One region of the Lysinibacillus sp. OL1 genome, then DNA from elsewhere that is predicted to be linked to it. Evidence: riboswitches for the same ligand, from Rfam matches in the RefSeq annotation. Region 1 holds a riboswitch; the other holds the start of a gene.
The links. A riboswitch is a leader RNA that binds a small molecule or an ion and turns the genes downstream of it on or off. The one in region 1 is predicted to bind thiamine pyrophosphate.
Positions count from the first base shown of each region.

Region 2: it holds a riboswitch for thiamine pyrophosphate, as region 1 does, so the genes downstream of both, thiT (energy-coupled thiamine transporter ThiT) here and thiC (phosphomethylpyrimidine synthase ThiC) in region 1, are expected to answer to the same signal.

Region 1 covers NZ_SJDS01000014.1:103,280-108,460, reverse strand. The annotation lists gene EW028_RS20745 (catalase) at 1-1,263, shown strand, start outside; gene thiC (phosphomethylpyrimidine synthase ThiC) at 1,387-3,165, opposite strand; TPP riboswitch at 3,305-3,419, opposite strand; gene EW028_RS20735 (AEC family transporter) at 3,480-4,409, opposite strand; gene EW028_RS20730 (methyl-accepting chemotaxis protein) at 4,520-5,181, opposite strand, start outside.
Region 2 covers NZ_SJDS01000012.1:48,046-53,226, forward strand. The annotation lists gene EW028_RS19110 (hypothetical protein) at 1-476, shown strand, start outside; gene map (type I methionyl aminopeptidase) at 505-1,260, opposite strand; gene thiT (energy-coupled thiamine transporter ThiT) at 1,423-1,983, opposite strand; TPP riboswitch at 2,118-2,225, opposite strand; gene EW028_RS19125 (magnetosome magnetite crystal formation protein family) at 2,351-2,674, shown strand; gene EW028_RS25920 (hypothetical protein) at 2,730-2,852, shown strand; gene EW028_RS19130 (AAA family ATPase) at 2,893-5,181, opposite strand, start outside.

The DNA of each region.
Region 1 (5,181 bases):
AAAATCTTCTCAGAGATCGGCAAGAAAACTGAAATGTTCGCACGTTTCTCTACAGTAGCCGGTGAGCGCGGTGCAGCAGATGCAGAGCGAGATATTCGTGGCTTCGCCCTTAAATTTTATACAGAAGATGGAAACTGGGATTTAGTAGGGAACAATACACCTGTATTCTTCTTCCGCGATCCTTTACACTTTACAGATTTAAACCATGTGGTAAAACGTGACCCACGTACAAATATGAAAAATGCCAACTCTAACTGGGATTTCTGGACTTCATTACCTGAAGCACTTCACCAAGTGACAATTGTTATGTCTGACCGTGGTATTCCAGCTGGTTACCGTAATATGCACGGATTTGGTTCTCATACGTATAGCTTTATCAATGCTAATAATGAACGTGTTTGGGTTAAATTCCACTTCCGTACAGAGCAAGGCATTAAGAATTTAACTGGTGCCGAGGCTAATGAGATTATTGGTCAAGACCGCGAATCTTCACAACGTGATTTATATGAAGCAATTGAAAAAGGCGATTTCCCTAAATGGAAAATGTACATTCAGGTAATGACAGAGGAGCAAGCTCGTGAGCTACCATACAACCCATTTGATTTAACAAAGGTATGGTATAAAAAAGACTTCCCATTAATTCCTGTAGGTGAATTCGAGTTAAACAAAAATCCAGACAACTACTTTGCAGAAGTTGAACAAGCTGCATTTGCACCATCTAACATTATACCTGGCATCAGCTTCTCACCAGATAAAATGTTACAAGGTCGTATCTTTGCATATGCGGATGCACAACGCTATCGTCTTGGTGTAAACCACTACATGCTTCCTGTCAACGCACCAAAATGTCCATTCCGTACTTTCCACCGCGATGGAGCAATGCGCTTTGATGGCAATCTTGGTTCGACACTAAGCTATGAACCAAATAGCTATGGCGAATGGGAGCATAATTTAGACCATAAAGAGCCTGAATTACGCATTGATGGTCATGCAGGTATTCATGATTTCCGTGAAGACGATAATAATTACTTTGAACAACCAGGTAAACTATTCCGTCTATTGACTTCGGAAGAGCAGCAACGCTTATTTGAAAATACCGCGAACGATATGGCTTCTGTTGAAGAATTCATCAAACGCCGTCACATCCTTCACTGCTATCTAGCTGACCCAGCATATGGTGAAGGTGTCGCTAAAGCGATGGGTCTTTCCTTAGAAGGTATGGACCTTACAAATCCATATGTAAAACAACCAACAAACGTTTAATATTCCACGTTATTATTGATATCCAAATCCAACTTTTACTCCATGTGAATCCACTATTCACATGGAGTTTTTTGATTAAGAAAAGGCCTATGTCTATTTTTCTGACATAAGCCTTTTCTTTCATTATTGATAAATTTGACTGCCTGCTTTTTTAAACTCCTCAGCCTTTTCTTTCATACCTTGATGGATCGCTTCAGTCGTATTCAAATCCTTATCTTTCGCATAATTACGAATATCCTGTGAAATTCTCATGCTACAGAATTTAGGCCCGCACATAGAACAAAAGTGTGCTGTTTTTGCTCCCTCTGCTGGCAGTGTCTCATCATGATATTCCACTGCACGCTCGGGATCTAGTGACAGATTGAATTGATCACGCCAACGGAACTCAAAGCGCGCTTTAGACAGCGCATCGTCTCGTTGTTGTGCACCTGGATGACCTTTTGCTAAATCAGCAGCATGTGCAGCAATTTTATAAGTGATAACGCCCACACGAACGTCCTCGCGATTCGGTAAACCAAGATGCTCTTTCGGTGTCACATAACAAAGCATCGCTGTACCAAACCAGCCAATCATGGCTGCCCCAATGGCTGATGTAATGTGGTCATAACCTGGAGCAATATCTGTTGTGAGTGGTCCTAATGTATAGAAGGGCGCTTCCTTACAAACCTCTAATTGCTTGTCCATATTTTCTTTAATCAGATGCATTGGTACATGACCTGGTCCTTCAACCATCACCTGAACATCATGCTGCCAAGCAATTTGTGTTAGCTCACCTAGTGTTTCAAGCTCTGCAAATTGTGCCTCATCATTGGCATCTGCAATTGAGCCTGGGCGTAAACCATCACCTAAGGAAAAAGCAACATCATAGGCTTTCATAATTTCACAGATTTCCTCAAAGTGTGTATACAGGAAGTTCTCTTGATGATGATATAAACACCACTGAGCCATGATAGAGCCCCCTCGTGATACAATGCCTGTTACACGATTTGCTGTAAGCGGTACATAGCGTAAAAGGACACCTGCATGAATAGTGAAATAATCCACACCCTGCTCAGCTTGTTCAATGAGAGTATCACGATAAACCTCCCACGTTAAATCCTCTGCTACACCATTTACCTTTTCTAAAGCCTGATAAATTGGCACTGTTCCCACTGGCACTGCAGCATTTCGAATAATCCATTCTCTCGTTGTATGAATATGTTTACCAGTCGATAAATCCATAATATTATCTGCGCCCCATCGAGTTGCCCAGGTCATTTTCTCAACTTCTTCTGCAATGGAAGAAGATACAGCAGAATTCCCGATATTCGCATTGATCTTTACATGAAAATTACGCCCAATAATCATTGGCTCTGCCTCAGGGTGATTAATATTAGAAGGCATTATAGCACGCCCAGCTGCAATTTCTGAACGTACAAATTCAGGATCCATATTTTCACGAATCGCTACAAACTCCATTTCAGGGGTTATAATTCCCTTTCGTGCATAGTGAAGCTGTGTCACATTTTTACCTTTTTTAGCACGCAAAGGCTTTCTCGCCAACTCAGGAAAGACATTTTCTTGAATACGCGGGTCATCAACATGACGAAAGCCATTATCCTCAGGTTTAATGGAGCGTCCCTCATATGCTTCTACATCCCCTCGCTCTTGAATCCATGCATTTCGTAAGGCAGGTAAACCTTTCGTAATATCTACTTGGTAGGCTGGATCTGTATAGGGCCCACTTGTATCATATACTCGAATAGGAGCATTTTCTTCATTTCCAAAGCTGCCTGTTGTCGGACTTAATGCAATTTCTCGCATAGGTACTAGAATATCTGGGCGTGATCCTTCCACATATACTTTTTTGCTTCCTTCAAAGCTAGACATAATGGTAATATTCTTTTCACTTATTGCTGACATGAGCTACTTCTCTCCCTTAAATATATTTTGATACAAGGACCGAATCTAGCTCACCCAACAATCCAAAAAATAAAGGCCGAATCCAAAATAATTATTTGGATCCGGCCACGAATGTAAAGGTCTATTGATTGCATACTCTGCAATAGCTTCTTAACTTTCCCACGCTGGTATGAGCCAGATCAGGTCCAAAGGGTCAAGAAACTTCGTAGCGTTTCCCTCTCAGCCTGACTCATCAGACTCCCCTAGTTAATACTATTTAGTTTGATGCTAGTGTAGCAGATAATACTAAGAGATGGAAGTTATTTTTTATCTTACTAGGTAAATAATATTTCCGCAAAATAGATCACAATGGTTACAGTTATACAGCTTACAATGGTTGAAAATAAAACAGCTTGCGCGGCTGTTGCTGATTCTACATCATATTCCAATGCTAGACTAGAACTATTACGAGATGTTGGAAAGGCACTAGCTATAAACAGTGATTGTGCGACGACTCCATCTAATCCCAATATATAAATAATGGCTAATGCAACAGAAGGTCCAATAATTAATCGCGTAAAACAGCTGATAAAGACGGTTTTATTAAACATTGATTTCATCTCTAGTTGTGATAATTGCGCGCCTAATGTAATTAAGGCCACAGCAATAAATCCATCTGCCACATGTTCTACTGGTATTTTGATAAACTGTGGAATACCAATATCAAAATAATTCATAGCTGCACCTATAATCAGCGCATGAATAATAGGCATTTTAAAAAAATCCTTAATGATTGTCATACCTGACTTTGTAGAAGAAATTAAATTGTATAAACCATATGTATACGTAGTCATATTTTGAAAGATTACGAGCATGACCTGAATGGCTACCCCAATAGGTTGCGTGGCAAATATCATTTGAGCCACTGGAATACCGTAATTGCCCGAGTTAATAAGCACCACACTATTTTTAAAGACAGCTGCCTCTGTTCTAGGTAAACCTAACCCTTTTGCCATAAAATGACTGAGCAACATTTGACTACCGATAAAAAGTACAATAAATAATCCGACCTCTGCCAGTACAGATAACTCCACATGTGTTTCATATAAATTTATAAAAACAGCTGCTGGCATAAAGCAATATGTGATAAGCTGAGACAATGCTTTTAAATTAAAGCGAAATTTCTTTTGTAGTATAGCGCCTATTACAAGTAACACTAAAATAGGTACAACAATTTGAAAGAAAATCATTCCGAGATACATCATTTCAATGTCCCCCTTCCAGTGTGAATAGTAGTGTTGAATTCCTTCTAGGTCAATTTCTCTGGCTTTCACCATAAAGAAGACTGCCTCTATATTGAAGGCAGCCTTTCTTTTTAAGCAAGCTTAAATCGGTTTACAACTTCTTGTAGCTCGTTTGAAATATCGTTCATATTTTGAATAGACTCAGCTACTTTTTGTAATTCTACTTGTTGATCCATTGCAGAAGCACTTACTTGTTCCGCAGAGGCTGCTGTTTGCTCTGAAATAGCCGAAATACTTTGGATAGCCATGATTGCTTGATTTTTATGCTCTAACATGCTAGATAGTTTATTCATTAATTCACTAATAGAATTTGCAATTGAACCTGACAAGTCACTGCTATCTTTAAATGCTAGTTGCGTGCTTTGTACGGACTCATTTTGAGATTGCATTAAATCTGCATTAGATGCAATCACAGCAACCGTCTGCTGAGAATTTTCAAGAATGCTTTCTACTGTACTCTTAATAATTTCTGTTTCATTCTTAGATTGTTCTGCTAGCTTTCTAACTTCCTCTGCAACTACAGCAAATCCTTTACCATGTTCACCAGCACGTGCAGCCTCGATACTTGCATTTAAAGCTAGCAGATTAGTCTGCTCGGTAATACTTTGGATCGAAGCAATAATCTGATTAATATTGGCAATATTGAAAGCTAATGATTCCATTTGCTGCTGAATACGCCCATTCATTTCATTTGTCTCCATATTACGCTCTCTTAAACTTTCAACCTCATGCA
Region 2 (5,181 bases), on a different contig from region 1:
GCATAAATATATTACAAGCATTGACGATATATGTCTGGCACCATGAGTTATTTATTGTTTCTCTTGGCATTACATTACTCTTAGTCTTGTATTTATTTATGTTGTATAATACGTACCCTCTTCAGGACAAATCCTTGTTTGGTCGTATTCCTTTCTCTGTTTATTTAGCATGGATGACATTTATTTTTATCACAAATACAAGCTTTACGTTAACGGCTTATGGTTGGAACGGCTTTGGTCTTAGCACACCTCTTTGGGCAGTGATTTTACTTACTTTAGGTGGAGCCATTGCGCTACATATCCGTTTCCATCACTTTGATGTTATGTATCCAAGTGTTTTTATTTGGGCTTATATTGGAATCGCCATACATAATGGTTTTGATGAGCTACTTGTCACTACAGCCGCTTTATTTTTATGTGGTGTTCTCTTTGTTGGCATTTTATTTATTAAAAAAAATCCTGCTAACCAAAAATAATTTGGTTAGCAGGATTTTTCATTACATCTTATTCTTCGTCTAATGACGTTAAGATAATTGGTTTATCTTTTGTTACAATGACTGAATGTTCGATTTGAGCTACAAGTGATTTATCAGGTGTCACGAATGTCCAACCATCACCTGCTTCTACGATATGCTCTGCCTTTGCTGAGATAAATGGCTCAACCGCAAGGACCATACCTTCTTTCATAATAGTAGCATCCCATGCATCGTAATAATTTAAAATATGGTTTGGTTCATCATGTAAAGATTGACCTAAGCCATGACCTGTTAAATTCATAATAACAGTTAACCCATTAGCATTTGCCTCGCGTTCAACAGCTTTACCAATTTGATTTAATTTAGATCCAGCCTTTACCTTTGTCATTGCTCGATCAAAGGCACTTTTAGCAACACGGCAAAGCTTTTCTTTGTCCTCATAGCCATCACCCACAACAAATGAAATACCTGTGTCAGCAAAATAGCCATTTAAAGAGCCAGAAACATCAATATTTACGATATCTCCTTCTTGAATAACACGCTTTCCTGGAATACCGTGTGCTACTTCTTCATTGACACTAATACATGTATACCCTGGAAAATCATATTCTCCCTTTGGTCCTGAAATCGCGCCTGCCTCTGCAAACATGCGACCAGCAATTTCATCAAGCTCAAGTGTTGTAACACCTGGTTTTGTTGCAGCTTTCATTGCTTCGCGAATTTCAGCACAAATGCGTCCTATTTTTTTAAAAGCTTCAATCTCTTCTTGCGTTTTTACAATCATGTATAACGTCCCTTTCATCTAATATCTATTCTTTAATATAACATAACTTTTTATGCGTATAACGATAAACGCTTTAAATATTGTATGCTTTCCTACTTTGCAAAGTGCTAAAAGAGTTATTCACGACAAAAAAGTCCCTCCACTCATGTGAAGGGACTAGCATTAAAATTTTCTTTGCATTAATTGTGGAGCGGCTGTGAATAAAAGAACACCAACGACAGCCGTTAAAATGGTTGCTGGTAGCATATATGTACCATTGTAGATGATGGAATAGATCCATGCATTTTGGTCACCCGCATATTCGGCAAAAAATACAGCACCAGCAATTGTATGTGCTGTGTATCGTAAGAAGCCTGCGAAAACGGTACCTATGATTATATAAAGTGCCATTTTTGTTTTGTTCATATGTTTAGCAGCGTCTAATACTGGTCCACGTACAACCGCCGCTAATCCTACAACAGTAAAAGCAACGCCATAATCTAGTAATCCTTGTAGCCAGTGCACAATCGTAGCACCAAACATGGTTTGCATTACACCTACGAGTAATCCAGTTGTTAGCCCAGCTACTAAGCCCCAGCGAAATGCTATTAACATAATTGGTACCATAACAAGACTAACTGAGCCGCCTTGTGCCCATACTTTAAAGGAAACCTGATCCAGTACGAGACCAATCGCTGCAAAAATCGCAATCTCCACAAGCATTAATAGTCTTTTTTTGTCCATACATATTCTCTCCTTTGTTCCGATGTAGGATACAAGAGCAGGAATAGAAAAGCGCTGATATGTCTCTTTCTGACACCTTTTTTCCTTTAAGGACGAAAAAACGATGTCAGGACAGAGCCTCACATCGTACAAGTGTCGGTTTCTATCCACATCCCTACGCAAGCGTTAACTTACAGGTTCGAAGAGTCAAGGCATTACGTGCCCAGTCTCAGCTGACATCATCAGCTCCCCTTGTGGTCGTTACATCTGAATTTATTTGAACACTCTCATTGTACGCAAAGGATTAAAGGATTACAACCTTCCATACATCATTTTTTTGAAACTTTGCTGTTTTTCATGCGTAAATATTTAAAAAGGAGGTACAACTATGGAGAATCAAAAAATTTTAGCTGCCTTTAGTTATCTTAGTATTTTCTTCGCCCCTTTTATCGTTCCATTAATTGTATATTTTGTAACAAAAGACAGTGATGTAAAAAGCCATTCGATTCGTGCACTTGTCTCTCATTTAATACCTTTTGTTTTTGGCATTCTATTCTTTATTGTCTTTGTTTTTTCTACATTTAGTTTAGATCCAACCTCCAATAACAAGACGGTGATGATTATTTGGTTTGCTTCATTCGCCATCTATGCTCTCGTCTCACTAGGTATTGTGATTTGGAATATAATTCAGGCTGTTCGTGTTATCCGTTAATGTTTTATTTTTAAGTGAAACAGGTAGTAGTAATTGTAAAAGGAGCTGTTTTGGGATGAAAGTATCAAACGTTGTAAAAACCGCCGTTAAGTTAGCACCTATTGTTATTCCTATCGTAAAAAAAGTAATGGCTGCAAAAAAGGGCACAACGCCTACAACCACCACTCGAAAAAAATAAAATGAAGGCGTATTCCTTTTAGAGGAAATACGCCTTCGTTTTATTTCACTTCAAAATGGGTTTGACTATGGCCATTCAATGTTTTTTCTACATGTAAAACTGCTGGCATTGCAGATTTCAATTCAGGTACATGCGAAATAACGCCAATCATACGACCCGAATCCTGCAAATCAATTAATGTATCGATTGCTTTATTTAGTGATTCCTCATCGAGCGAGCCAAAGCCCTCATCAATAAACATCGTTTCAATATGAATATTACCTTGGTAGCTTTGAATCACATCTGCCATCCCCAATGCAAGGCTCAACGAAGCATTAAATTTTTCGCCACCTGATAAAGTTTTGACATCTCGTAATTGATCTGTATAAGCATCATAAACATCAAGACCAAGGCCACTTTGCTTCGCATGCTTTTCTAATCTATCTGAACGTCTAAGCTCAAATTGACCGTTTGATAAATGATACAGACGTATATTGGCAGCTTCTGTAATTTGATCTAAGTAGTTAATTTGTATATAACGCTCAAAGGATAGCTTTTTCGAGTTTTGTCCATTTAATAATCCATAGAGCTCCTTTACTCGCCCTGCTTCTTGTTCAAGTAAATGAAGCTCTTTCGCTATTTCTTCCACCTTTTCACTAAAGCCTTGGCATGCTTGTATAAAGCCATTGATCTGTTGTAAACGTTTAAATGCTTCCTCATAGGAAACTCGATGCTGTTCTACTCTTGCTTCCATCGCCTCTAAATCTTGCTTCTCTTTTCCTTGAAGGTATGTAGCCCCTTCGGTAATCTGAATTTGCAACGTGTGTACTTGTAAAGCATAGTCGCTACATGCTTTTCGAAGTGCATCCAATTGTATGGCACTCCGTTTAGCAGTTGCATAAGCCTCATAGCTTTCGAAACCTATTTCTTGCATATCTGCTGAAAATTGCTGAAGCTTTTCATTCATTTTAAGCTGTAATTCCTCAAAGGACTGTTTGGCAATTTCTACTGTTAGTGTTGCATTGCTAGCTGCTTCCTTTGCTACATGCAAATTTTCTTGACTCACTTGCCAACTTTTTTGAAGCCCTTCTTTCTGTTTACTAACTTCATTAAGTTGTTGCTTTAATTGCTGTAAAGTTGGTAAATTAGGGGGCATCTGCTTAAGTTGTTCGTCTACAACCGCTTGTAATTTTGTCCATTCTTTTATCTTCTCTGCTAAATATTGCTCTAGCTTCATATGCTTATTTCGTAGCTGCTCTATTCGATCATGCTGATGCTTTATTTTTAATCGCACATCAGCTAATTGATGTTGAATAATTTTTAATGCTGCAATCTCTTGTTCCACTTCATGTAAAGTAGCGATGATCTGTGGTTGGTCTTCTTGTTTAATATGCTGCGCCTCAAGTTGTTGCCATGTATCTTGAAGAAGCTGCTGCGCTGATGCTAAAAATGCCTCTTTCTCTAAATACTTACGCTCGTCTGATGATGCCTTCGCTCTTAATGCTTCCACTTGAGCAAGCTCAATAATTTCCAGTTGCTCATTGTGTGCTTTCTGATGTGTCATACTACCACAAACAGGACAGGGTTCTCCTTCCTTCAGCTGTTCTGCTAAAATACTAGCTTGACTCGTCAGCCATCGTTGCTGCAAAAGTTGAAGAGCCTCTTTACTTTCTTGATAGAGACTTTCTGAAGCAACTACATCCTGCTTAGCTAACTCTACGACATGTTTATATTTCTCTGCTTGCTTGATTAAAGCAACCTGTTCCCGTAGTTTCGGTAATTGTTCTAAATAGCTTTCATAGGGTTCAACCTGTTTTTCATAGCCTTCTACTGATTGAGAAAAATGCTGTAATTGCTTTTGTTCATTTTCCAAAAGTTTGATGTTATCATTTACTGCTCGTTTTGCATTTTCAGCATATTGCTCCGCTATTTGCAGCTGTTGTATATTGTTTTCATAGGCTTCAAATTTCGGTAAAAGCGCTAGCATCTGCATTTCCTGCTGTAAGATTTGCTGTCGTTCAGATTCTTTAGCCTGCTCTATCTCATATTTTTCTTGTGCTTCTTGCAACTTTTCTTGTGACTGCTGTTGCGTAACTTTTGCTTGTTGAAAAGCTAGTTCTTTTACATTCAGTTCAGCACGTAAATCCTTGCATTGTTGTTCGAGGAGCACAAGTCGCTCTGCTTGTTCTGCCAAAGCAATCTCCTTCTCCTTTGCTTGGTATACATCCTGCTGTTGTAAAAGCATTTGCAGCCGTTGCTGTCGATTAGCTTGTTCATCAAATTGCTCATTTAGCGTTTTTGCTAAGCGATAATATTCCTGCTCTTTTTGATGAAGGCTATACGCTTCTTC